Regions from separate parts of the Xylanibacter ruminicola 23 genome, predicted to be linked through region 1. Evidence: riboswitches for the same ligand, from Rfam matches in the RefSeq annotation. Region 1 holds a riboswitch; each other region holds the start of a gene.

What was found. A riboswitch is a leader RNA that binds a small molecule or an ion and turns the genes downstream of it on or off. The one in region 1 is predicted to bind cobalamin.
Region 2: it holds a riboswitch for cobalamin, as region 1 does, so the genes downstream of both, PRU_RS05650 (TonB-dependent receptor plug domain-containing protein) here and PRU_RS14335 (NADPH-dependent FMN reductase family protein) in region 1, are expected to answer to the same signal.
Region 3: it holds a riboswitch for cobalamin, as region 1 does, so the genes downstream of both, PRU_RS12875 (TonB-dependent receptor) here and PRU_RS14335 (NADPH-dependent FMN reductase family protein) in region 1, are expected to answer to the same signal.

Annotation. Positions count from the first base shown of each region.
Region 1 covers NC_014033.1:3,448,244-3,452,504, reverse strand. The annotation lists gene PRU_RS14350 (cytochrome c biogenesis protein CcsA) at 1-130, shown strand, start outside; gene PRU_RS14345 (DUF2023 family protein) at 270-644, shown strand; gene fldA (flavodoxin FldA) at 669-1,163, shown strand; gene PRU_RS14335 (NADPH-dependent FMN reductase family protein) at 1,393-1,788, opposite strand; cobalamin riboswitch at 1,836-2,020, opposite strand; gene PRU_RS14330 (helix-turn-helix domain-containing protein) at 3,115-4,261, shown strand, end outside.
Region 2 covers NC_014033.1:1,272,147-1,276,407, forward strand. The annotation lists gene PRU_RS05645 (sirohydrochlorin cobaltochelatase) at 1-458, opposite strand, end outside; gene PRU_RS05650 (TonB-dependent receptor plug domain-containing protein) at 445-2,559, opposite strand; cobalamin riboswitch at 2,615-2,804, opposite strand; gene PRU_RS05655 (cobyrinate a,c-diamide synthase) at 2,886-4,163, shown strand; gene PRU_RS05660 (bifunctional cobalt-precorrin-7 (C(5))-methyltransferase/cobalt-precorrin-6B (C(15))-methyltransferase) at 4,160-4,261, shown strand, end outside.
Region 3 covers NC_014033.1:3,024,914-3,029,174, reverse strand. The annotation lists gene PRU_RS12880 (YncE family protein) at 1-232, opposite strand, end outside; gene PRU_RS12875 (TonB-dependent receptor) at 229-2,241, opposite strand; cobalamin riboswitch at 2,286-2,503, opposite strand; gene PRU_RS12870 (S66 peptidase family protein) at 2,657-3,616, opposite strand; gene mutS (DNA mismatch repair protein MutS) at 3,729-4,261, shown strand, end outside.

The sequences.
Region 1 (4,261 bases):
TTACGGCATCCCCGCCCATCGTAGCATCAAACTTAATCACAACGTGTATATGGTTCTGGCATTCCTCACCATCCTCATGACTTACTTTGGTGTAAACTACTTCTTAGGCGGCATGCACTCGTACGCTTAAGGATACTCCAATACCTATTTTATATTAGTTCTTTTTATTGAACACCGAAAGGTGCGCGATGCTTAAAACACTCTGTTTTAGGTATTGCGCACTTTATTTTTTCGCCGTACCTTTGCACCGTCGAATTAAAAGTATAACAATGAGAACAGAAAGAAACATCCCAACGGAACTCAAAGTACTGATGAACCACATCTACGAGCTGAATAAAGGCGTGCGCCAGATGGTACTGTTTACCTGCAATAAAAAGTATGGTAACCAGGCTGTTGAACGATTGGAAAGCCAAGGCATACCCTACGTGCTGCAGCCTGCAGGTCAGCAGAACCTGAACGTTTACTTTGGGCGTCGCGAATGCCTGGATGCCATCCGACTCATTGTTACCCGTCCGTTGAACCAACTTACACCTGAAGAGGATTTTATTCTTGGTGCTATGTTGGGGTACGACATCTGTGCCCAGTGCGAGCGCTATTGCAAACGTAAAGGACAATGCGACGGAAACTGCAAATGTAAGAATTAAACCACATAATGATAATATAAAGTAATGAATTCAACTATTGTAATTTATGGTTCCTCTACAGGAACATGCGAGGCCATCGCAGAGAAGATAGCCTCGAAGCTGGGTTGCGAAGCCTTGAATGTACAGGATCTTTCGGCCGAAACCGTTGCCGCAAACCAGAATCTGATCTTAGGTACCTCTACCTGGGGAGCTGGCGAACTGCAGGACGATTGGTACGACGGTTTGAAGACCTTACAGGGTGCCGACCTGAGCGGAAAAACTATCGCCATCTTTGGTTGTGGCGACTGTTCTACCTATAGTGATACATTTGTAGGTGGTATGGGTGAGCTCTATAACGGCATCAAAGACAGCGGTGCCAACTTTATTGGTAGCGTTGAAACCGATGGTTACACTTTCGACGATTCTGAAGCAGTTATCGACGGAAAGTTTATTGGCCTGCCTCTCGACGACATCAATGAGGACGACCAGACCGATACACGTATCGATGCCTGGTTGGCAGCTATTACTCCAAGTCTTTAATCACAGGTGTAAATTTATAAATAAGTATTTGTTTAGTTAGGGTAAAGGTGGCTAGTCGAGACGACCAGCCACCTTTCTTTTTTCGCATCTTTGCGGCATAAATTAACAATCATTGTTTCTATATAGCCACTAAACTTTGTGGTTATAGTGTCTGATAAGACACGCTACACCAATGGTTGCGAGCAAAAATTCCAAAGCTACTACTAAAATGTATACCATAGTAATTTGATTATAAATTAGGTGAAACAGAACATATCCAATTTTCGAGATTGCATTGGGGCGTTTCAGCATATAGCTGTTCGCCAACAATGTGCGCATGGCGTTCACGCAGTTCATGGCAAATTTTATCTGCATCATGATTCAGTTTGTTACCTAATGCCACTAACACGGCAAAGTTCTTTCCACTTAGGCTAGCACCACGCAACGTTTGACAAGCCCACTGCCAATGGGGAGTCATACTTCCATCAGCCATAAACTCTAATGCAAGAACAAAACTCTGGCAGTTTTCTATCTGCCTGTTGTTAATACTCTGTACGCTGATAGTTTCAGCGCCAAGCTTGTCGGCTATTTCTTCTGCAATAGCCTGACAACTGTCGTATACCACGACGATTGATTCATGTTTCATACCCACAAAAATTAAGTTGCGCCTCACGCCCTTACATCGAGAGCATTTAGCAAATACCGAAAAAGGCTGGTCTTCAGACTTTCCTCCACTCCCAAGCGCCTTCTCACCCAAACGGGCAATGGCATTGATGCTTAGGAGCCATAATGGAGTTCACTGCTGCGGGACAGTCGGAGATTCTCACTCACATTCCCAATTAATCGCGGCTAAGCGAACCTTTACGGGCGAAGGTCGAGGCTATGCCTCAACGTTCACGTTATGTCGAGGCGTAGCCTCAACTTTCACATAGACTCATTCTTGAATCACGTTGCAAATATACAACATTATTCTTATACGCCAAACAAAAAATCAAAAATAATTTGTTTTATACAAAAAAAGGCCCCAGGCCTTCTATCCGTTAGCGAGATAGTTGGCCTGGGGCACGTTTGGCAGTTAACGCTTCGTTCCATTACGCACTGCACTTCATTGTCAAAAGGATATTGATCATTAGGTTATATCTATTACTTAAAAAAAAGAAAGAGCGATTAAATTTTCTGGTTGCAAAGGTAAGGCAAAAAATCCATTCCCACAAGGGTTTAGACAAATAGTCGGGTGGTTTCAGACAAATCGTCGGACATTTCAGACAATCTGTCGGACAAAACGACACGTCGTCGGACAAATTACACAACTTTTGGTACTTAATTTCAAGATAATGATAGCAAAACACACGATAAAACTACATTTTGTTTTGTGGTTTTAAACAATTTTATATCTATAATAGGTGTAGTTATCGCGAACAAATACCCGACTATTTGTCTGAAACCACCCGACCATTTGTCTGTGCTATTGCAGATACTGTCTTTTTGTTATATCTTTGCACCAGAAATTTAAAAACAAAAGTAATAAAAGTATGGAAACAAATCTAATTATCCTGATGGCATTCGCCTTAATAGTGTTGGCAATGATTGTAAGATTGTGGGTACTCGACATGAGCCACAATGGTAAACTGTAATAGTATATATCTTAAAAAGATGCATTTCAATATTGGTGTGATAAACTTCTAAAAACATGGAAATAGCGCTGATGGTTCTGTTAGTCGTCGCCGTGATATTATTTATCCTGGTGGTAAGAATGTTGGTGCTCGACATGACTCACAATGATAATTAATGCTAACTAAATTCAACTGGCTACGCAAAAAGAGTTTCGGCATGTATTCGGTTCTCTCTGCCGGTGGTTACAGATTCTAAATCTTTATGAATGGAATATTGAAGGGGGAAAAGATAAAAACTTGATTTTTTATTTGGGTTTTTAGAAAATAACCCGTACCTTTGCACCTACAAACTATTTATCATGAAAATTTGTAGGTGCATATATTTAATAAGTATAGCTATCATCCTTACCGTGCTCACGGCCTGTGGCGGTAAGGGCGGTGAAAAACGAGGCGACATCCCCGCAAAGCGCATTTCCACACGTGGCGACAGTATTGCTCTGGCTGCTAGATTTTCTGGCGACTTTGAGCATTTCCTGGCCGTTACTGACAGTTTGGCCGAAGTTGGCGAACTCTCGCCGATACGTGCCGAAGGCTATCGTGGCGTAGCTTATTTCCAGATGGGACAGATGGATAAGTGCATCGAGTGCTTCCGTCGTGTTGTTTCTATCGAGAATCCTCCTGCCGAGGACTTCTGGGAGTACATACATGCAGGCACTAACCTGGTTATCATGCTAACCACCGATCGCGACTACGATAATGCCATGCGCACTGCCCTCCTGCTTATCGACAAGCTGAAGGATGTGGACAATCCATACTGTCCTGTCGAATTACAGACGCTTTACTTAAGCCTAGGCGACACCCAGATAATGTTGGAACGCTTCGACGAAGCCAAGAAGAGTTATGACGATGCCTATCTGTGGGTACTTCGCACAGTTAACGACTCTACAAACCGACCGATAGCAGCCAGCATTCAAACCTTAGAGAATATCGCCGTTAGTCACATCAATCACCACTTGAATGAGGCCGGCGTATGGGTAGATCGCATGGACTCGCTTGTAACTATCTATGAGAAAGAGCCCAAGCCGATTGAAAAAGAATTAAAAACACTGCGTGCCTTAGTTTGGCTGCATCGTGCACAAGTGTACCAGATGAACGGAAAAACAGCCGAAGCCGCCCGCAATTATGCCCAATATATGAAAACCGACTTTGGACAAACACTCGAGGGACGCATCAACGGCTGCGGATACCTGGTAGAAGCCCGTCGCTATGCCGAAGCTGCCGACAACTATACCGAGCTCGACCGTTTTATTAAGGATTGGGGTTATGAATACGATTTAGAAACCATCGGTCAGAATCTGCTGCCTAAGTTCCGTTCCAACTATTTTGCCGGACGTAAGGACTCGGCCCTCCATGTGGCCATGCAGATAGCCGAAGTCTACGATACGGCCCTTGTACGCCAGAAGCGTAGCGAAAGTGCCGAACTGGCTACCATCTACGACACGCAGG
Region 2 (4,261 bases), 1.4 Mb from region 1:
TTCACATAGCTGTCGCGCACACGGCGATACTCTTCACCAGGGATTACCTGCAGCGACTGTACCACCACCTGCTTGTAACCAGCCAGACCGATAGCGGTGAGCCAGTGCTCGGGGTCGTAATAGTCCTTAGGTTCCACATTCTCACCCGCACGGGCATTGTTGATACAGATGGCCGAAGAGAATGAGAGATATACATCCCATCCACCGAACTGAGCCTTGTAGTCATCCACCACCTTATCAAAGGTGTCATAGGCCTGTTCCCAGGTAGAACCGAAGGCTACCAGCAGGATCACCTTGTCACTCTTCTTCTGTGCATTCACTGTCTGGTTCACAGCCTGCTGATACCTGTCATAGTTCGACTGTGTTGATTTGTTGTCATCATCGCTGTCGCAAGCTGTAAACAGTGCGCTGCCCACTACTGTCAGCATGGCCAGCATCAAAAACTTAATCTGTTTCATTGTTGTTGTAATTAAAATTAGACTTAAACTTATTTGATAGTTTCTTACCTTGATTGAATCTCAGCGTGAGCGAGGCATAGATAGTTCTGCCTGGCGAGGTGGTGCCCAAATGCAGTCCGTGAGGCGTGCGGTCCACGAAATCAAAGATGTTGTCGATACCGGCATCCACTTTCAGCAGTCGGCCTATCTGATGATTGGTTGAGAGTCGCCACAATTGATAACCCTTGCCGTCGCCGTCTATCTGATAGTAGCGCTTACTGCTCAAGCGTCCGTAGATACCCACGCCCAACTGGTATTTCTTTGAGAACTGATGATTCCAGGTGGCATATACGTTAGCCTTGTGATGCGCCATACCGTCGATGGTCACCTTCTGCATCACGTCGTTCTCAGTGTCATACTGGTTGGCTTCGGTGTCCAGATAGCTGTAGCTACCACCAGCGGTGAAGTGCTTACCCTGATAGCGCACGGTGAAATCCACGCCATAGGTCTTGGCATCTTCCATATTCTGATATTGACGCACACGGATGGGGTCGTATTTCGTAATCAGTTCGCCCGGAGCCTGCTTGGTAGGTATGGTCACCAGCGTGATCATGCGGTCCACCTTATTAATATAAGGCGCCAAGGTCAGCGTCAGGTGCCCGATGGTATATTCCACGCTGGCACCGAAATAATTCGAGGTCTGTGCCTTCAGGTCTTCATTGCCCAGGTAGAGATACACACCATTCATATTCTTGATATACTGATAGTGCAACTCCTTAGGCGTAGGTGTCTTGTAACCCTGACTCCAGGTGGCTCGCAGTCGCAGGTCGCCCAACTTCAGCATGGCTGACAGTTTGGGTGTCAGTCGGGTGCCGAATCCCTCATTGCGGGTCAGTCGCAAACCGCCTGTGATGTGGAGTGGATCCAGCAGTGCCCACTCGTCCTGCACATACAGTGCTTCGGTATTGTCAGTCGCTTTTCCGCCAGCCACACGCATCGGCGCTTTCAACCAGTCGTAGCGATACTCCAGTCCGGCACTCAACTGCTGCTCATAGGGCAACGCAAAGATTCCTTTCAGCGAGATGTTAGTCAGTCGCTGGTCGCTCTGCAGTTCCTTATCACCGGGGAAGTAAGGGAAATAATTGGTAAAACGGCCGTTCACATAGCCATCCGTCAGCGTGGTGTCGGTATAGGCGTAGTTATAGGCATGCTTCTTCCAGTCGGCATCCAGCGTAATCACGTCGGTCTTGTTCAGCTTCCACTTACCACCTACTGACGCCGACGCATTGTTGTACTGCAGATCCCATGTCTTCACGTCCACACCGGGATGATGACCGCAGGGGCGATAGATGCGCTTCCAGTAGATGCTACCGTCGGCATAGAGTTCGATGGCAGGCGTGAGCTGATAAGTCAGTCGCTCAGCTATCTGCCAGTTGGTATGCCGGTTCACCGTCTTGTTGCGCGAGTCGGTGATGTGGTATTCCGTTTGTTGGATAGCTTCCTCGGCGGTGTTCTGCCAACCGTCGGAGTGCTGCAATTGGAAGTTGGTGTAGCTCGACAGTTTACCATAGTTGAGCGCCACGCCGTTATGCTGCCTGATGTCGCCATAAGTGCCTACGCGCGTGGTGTTCTCCACCATCACGCCCTGTTCGCGATGCTTGCGGGTGATGATATTGATCACACCAGCTATCGCATCACTGCCATAGAGGGCACTCGAGGCACCCTTCACGATTTCTATCTTCTCGATATTATGCGGGTCGATAAGACTCAGGTCGTTCTCGCCACCATTATCACCATGCAGGCGCCTACCGTCTATCAGTATCAGCACATACGCGTTGCCCAGACCATTCATCTGCAGTCTGCTACTCATATCGTTCTCGCTGAAATCGAACGATGCCGTGAGTCCCGACAGGATATCCTCGATACTCTTGCCGGCATACTGCTGCAACTGCCGGCGACTGATTACTTCGGTCTGCACGGGCGCATCTTTCAGCAGGTGCTGCGTACCAGTACCTGTCACCACCACCTCCTGCAAACTATCAGCACGCCAAATGTCGGTCTGGGCATTTGCACCAATAGCAAGCAAACTCAGGCCTATTGCCAATTGCTTCCCTAGTTTCATTACTATCAAATTATCACAACCGCTAACTCCTGAACGGTCTAAAGTTAAATTGTCAATCTTCAATTGACATTCGGCAGGTCTTCTGACTTTCCTCAGTCTGTCTTACCTTCCCGAGCCTGTGGCTCAGTGGCGTTATACAGGCAAACCCTTTTTGCGAGGATTACAGCTGCAGGTACAGTTACGGATTCTCACCGTATTCCCTTTTCATCGTAGTGGCATCGGCCACCAGATGACCTTATTTTGGCGACAAAGGTACAACTTTTTTCGGTTAACCACACATATTTAGCAGAAAATTTATATATTTGCACCCAAATCAACTTCAGAAGATGTCGAACAAGACAGCGTTTATGATAGCAGCACCCACCAGTGGTTCAGGCAAGACAACCATTGCCCGAGGCCTGATGCAGTGGTTCACCCAGAACGGTTACCGGGTGCAGCCCTTCAAGTGCGGGCCCGATTATATCGACACTAAATTCCACACAGCTGTCTGTGGGCACCCGTCGGTCAATCTCGATACCTTTATGACTACGCCCGCACACGTACGCGCGCTATTTGCGCACTACGGGACTGATGCTGACATCTGTATCGTCGAAGGTATGATGGGCCTTTATGATGGCTACGATCGCGAACTGGGTTCGTCGTACGACATCGCCCGCGTGCTTGATATTCCCGTGATTCTGGTGGTCGATGCTAAATCGGCAGCCTACTCGATGACAGCCCTCTTATCGGGCTTTATCCACTTCCGCGGCGACGTTCGTATCGCTGGTATAATATTTAACAAAGTTGGTTCGCAGCGCCACTTCAACATGCTGCGCGAAGTGTGCGATGAGCTCCATGTCAAGTGCCTGGGCTACCTGCCTAAATCGCCCGACCTGGAGCAAAATTCACGCTATCTGGGGCTCGATTTCTCACAACTACCCGAGTCAGACCAGTTGACTGCCCTTTTAGAGGAGAATATCGACCTCCCATCTCTCAAAAGTCTCACTACCACGCTCCATGACGAGGTAAAGTCCCAAACAAGAAACTGCGAGTTCCGGCATCTGGAAACGAAAACGCTTATAGCCAGGAATCATGAAAGTTTTTCGTTCATCTATCAGGAGACTTTAGACCAGTTTGGCGACGTCATTTTCTTCGATCCTGAGAAAGATGTGCCAACTTTTGATGGCATCGACCTGCTCTATCTGCCAGGCGGTTATCCTGAGAAGCACCTGGAGGCATTAGTGCCCAATCAGGCTTGTCTGCATGCTATCAAAAAATTTGCGGAAGATGGCGGCAGGATTGTTGCCGAATGTGGCGGTATGATGTACCTCTGTCAAGCCATCATTACCGACGATGGAAGTTTCCCCATGTGCGGTGTACTGCCCTACTCGATCACTGCCCGCAAAGCTGATCGCAAGCTGTCCTTAGGCTACCGCCAGTTCACCCTCGATGGCAAGACCTATCGAGGGCACGAATTCCATTACACGCAATTCATCGGCGATACCCCTGAGAGTATCACCCAAGTCTATAACGCTAAAGGTGAGCCTGTACCAACGCCAATTTTCAGATATCACAACGTACTAGCCAGCTACACGCACCTTTATCAAATACCCAGCATCCTATGAAATTCATCGTCATCGGTATCACAGACAACCCCAACCCCTATTTTCCCCCTGAGGTGATGGCCATCATACGCGATGGAAAGGTGTTTTCTGGCGGCAAG
Region 3 (4,261 bases), 420 kb from region 1:
GCTGCGAGTAGATGTTGCGATAATAGTGGGCTGTAGAATCCGACAGGTCGAGATAGTCGAGCGACGACTTGTTCGATCCCATGTTGCCCTCATTCAGCAGATACATACCTATGATATCGCCCTGCTGCGTTTTACCGCCTGGATCGCTTTTCTCCATCGGCACTATCATCACATCCTGGCGACAGGCCGAAAGGAGCAACAGGGTTAATATGTAGTACGCTAGCTGCTTCATATCTCAACGCTTAATGTTAGTGCATAGTTGCGACCAGGCATGGGGTAATTTACGATTACCTCGTAATCCTGACCTAAGAGATTGTTCACATCCAAGTGCGCTTTCATCAGCACACTATTTACTTTCCACCAAACTCCCAGACTCAGGTCGCTGGTGTACCAAGGTTCCATGTGGTTATAGATAATGTTCTCCTGCTCGTCGTAGCGTTCGCCCGCATAGATAAACGAGTAGTTCAGGTTCCAGTTCTTATAGGTAAGACCCAGAATAGCAGAACCTGAGTGCCAGGGGATGTAGGGTATCTGATGCTTATAATACGAGGTTTCGGCATCAGTAACATCGCGTGCATCCTGATAAGTGTACTGGGCACGAGTGGTAGCTATCAGATCCTTACCAATCTTGAAATCGGCCTCGGCCTCAACATCTATTCCCTTGATGTGAACTTTACCTAAGTTCAGCATCGTCCAACGGAACTGCTGCCCCTTGGGGTAAGCCACAATTTTATCGTGTACTGTATTATAATAGGCATCGAAGTGCATCTCGGCATGGCGAATGATACTATGCTCAAAGTGCTTGTTAAGCGCAAAGCCGGCATCGTACTGCAAGGCGCTCTCGGGCACCAGGTTGGCATTACCCATATCGGTATAATACAGGTCGTTGAAGGTCGGCATGCGGAAACTCTTTTTTACGTAGGCTCGCATAGAGAAGAAGGTGCCTCGGAAGGGATACACGTTAACAAATAGCGCCGGCGTGAGTTTAGATAGCGAATGACTGCTGTTTAAGCCTGCAAACTCACCCCTGCGGTGGGTTTTGTCGTGGATAAAGGTAGCCAGGATAGAGCCCTGCGCCTTCAGATGTTTGTAGTCGATAGCTGTGGCTAAGCTTACCAGATTAGAGATGCGTGTGGGGTATGCAAAGTTGTAGATATCAGCATTCAGTTTGTTCCACTTAAAATCGTAGGCCAGCGATGCACTCCAGTTGGGTAGCAGCTCCAGTACATTGGCTGTAGAAAGATAGAACTCCTGCTGCTTGTAACGATTGTCAACAGGTAGCTGGGTGGTATCCTTGTTTACGTAGTGGGTGTTGTAATAGGCATACTTGGCCAGCCATCGGGTGCTGAAACCATCGCCTATATTCTTATTATAATCGACTTGTACAAAGGTGTTCAAATCCTGTTGGCGCTCACCACGTCGCCATACGTTGTTTACGATGGCACCAGGAATGCCTCGGGCTGAGTTATATAGATAACCCTTAAGCTGCCAACTACCCTGCTCCAATCGGCCAAACAGGTTTGCTTCGATACGTTCAGCATGTATATCGCCGTTCTGTCGCACAGCCGTTGTGTCCCAAGCCGTTTGTCCGTTAGGATATTTTCGCTCGTAATGGAACTTATACTTACCGCTGGCTGTTAAGAAGCCGGCACTTACCGATGAGCTGATGGTTGATGACAGTTTCTGCTCCCAAAGGGTAGAAAAGCGGAACATATCGCTTGAACCATACTGGGTTTTAAATCGCAGATGGGTATTCTCGCCTTTCTTGAAATCAGGCGCTTTGGTACGGATATAGATAGAACCGGCGTTTCCAAAATCGCTGGCGGGCTGGAAGATGGCACTCTTCTGGCCGTTATAAAGTGTGATATCCTCTACGTTATCAAGTGAGAACTGGCCCAAGTCAATCTGTCCGTTCTGCGCATTACCTAACTGCACACCATCGTAGCTGATGCCTAAGTGATGCGTACCCATCGAGCGGATGTTTACTGTTTTAATGCCGCCCACGCCGCCATAATCCTTTAGTTGGACACCTGAGAAATAGCGCAACGCATCGGCCACAGAGTGCGTGTTCAGTTGTTCCAGCAGTTCGCCCTTCAGTTTCTGACTGGGTACCACCTCGCGCATGGCAGGCTTCGACACAACAATTATCTCCCGCACATGCTGTACGGAATCTAACTTGCTTTGTGCTGCCGTTGTCATCGTCAACACGCAAGCCATTGCCAATGTGAATGCTCGATTCATCATCTTTTATTCTGCCATCGCCATCTAACCCCAGAGATAGGCAAGCGGCTAAAGTTTCATCGGCAGGTCTTCTGACTTATCGTCTGGCAGCAAACGTCTTCCCAAAAATCTCAGTGACATACATGTTTGCGCCTCATAAAGGACGACTTACAGCAGCAGGAAAGGCCACGGGTAGGTGCCTTTCGGCGGGATTCTGTTCAGGATTCTCACCCGATTCCCTATTAATCTCCACATCAGGAGAACCGATTACAGCTGCAAAGATACAATAATTATTCTCAAAATAAATAGTTTTACTCAGTTTTTTTGATTTATACTCCCCCTTGCCATCTAAAGCACGTAAAATATTCCCAACTTGGGAATGTTTGATTCCCAGTTTGGGAACGTTTCATTCCCAACGTGGGAACAAAATGTTCCTCTAATGGGAATTATTGTAATCTAGCACTACCTCATCGGGGTTTACTTCTAATGTGGCTTTGGCGCCTGTTAGGAGGGGGAAGTTTTTTAGGTGGGCATGACCTACAGGAAAGTTGTAGCATACGGGGATGTGCCAATGCTGTAGGTACTCGTTGAGCAGGGCGTACATGTCGTCGAAACCGTTTTCGGGGTGTTTGTATTTGTTGAACTGCCCAACAATAACGGCTCGGATGTGTTTCTGTAAGCCACGTATCTCGATGTTATGCAGCATGCGGTCTACCTTACTCATGCCCTCGCCTGTATCTTCAATAAATAGTACGATTCCATCGATAAACAGCGGATCGAAATCAGAGCCTGCCAGATTGTTGAAAACGCTCATGTTACCACCAACGATAATGCCCTCGGCCTTACCTGTTATGTTTAAGGGATGGGGAGCAATGCGATAGGTGGGCAGATGACCAGCAAGCATGCCTCGTAAAGCCTGACTCACGGTATCGTTGCCCTCGTAGGTTTTCAATGCATGACACATCGAACCATGAATACCCATTACGCCTGCCCTAGCCTGGGCACACAGCAACGCCGTCACATCGCTGAATCCGATAATCATCTTTGGATACTGCTGGAGTGTATCTAATGAGATACGGGAAAGCAGATGGGCAGCTCCATCGCCGCCTCGCGAACACATGATGGCCTTGATGGATGGTGTGCGTAAAGCCCACAGCAAATCGCTAAGTCGCTCATCGATAGTGCCTGCAAAACCATGATAATCGGCCAGTGCATGGGGCGCCACGATGCATGGATAGCCCCACTTCTCTAAGGTTTGGATGCCGCCATTAATGGTAGCAGTATCGGTTGCACTTGAAGGCGAGATTATAGCGATGGTGTCGCCCGAATTTAGGAATTGGGCTGAAAGCGACAGCATCCAGCAAAGCATCAGCGATATGATAACGAGTTTCTTCATCTTGCTGGCAAAGATACAAATAAACGGGAACATAACAATTATTTAAGGCTAAAATTTTGCTGTTTGCGAAAAAAGGAGTAACTTTGCCGCTCAGATTTAAATTTAGGTAGTTATGGCAAAAACAGCGGGGAAAGAACTAACCCCTATGATGAAACAGTTCTTTGATTTGAAGGCGAAACACCCAGATGCAGTCATGCTTTTCAGGTGTGGCGACTTTTATGAAACCTATTGCGAAGACGCTATTACTGCCTCAAAGATATTAGGTATCACCTTAACACATCGTAGTAACGGTGCTGGTGGCAAAGGCGATGAAATGGCTGGTTTTCCTCATCACGCCTTGGATACCTATCTGCCTAAGCTGATTCGCGCTGGCAAACGTGTGGCCATCTGCGACCAGCTGGAAGACCCCAAACTCACAAAAAAGCTTGTTAAGCGTGGCATTACCGAGTTGGTTACACCTGGTGTGGCCATGAGCGATAACGTGCTGAATTACAAGGAGAACAACTTCCTGGCGGCTATCCATTTTGGTAAGTCGAGCTTTGGTGTGGCTTTTCTTGATATCTCGACAGGTGAGTTTCTGACAGGTGAGGGAACTGCCGATTATGTAGAGAAACTGCTGGGCAACTTTTCGCCCAAAGAGGTGCT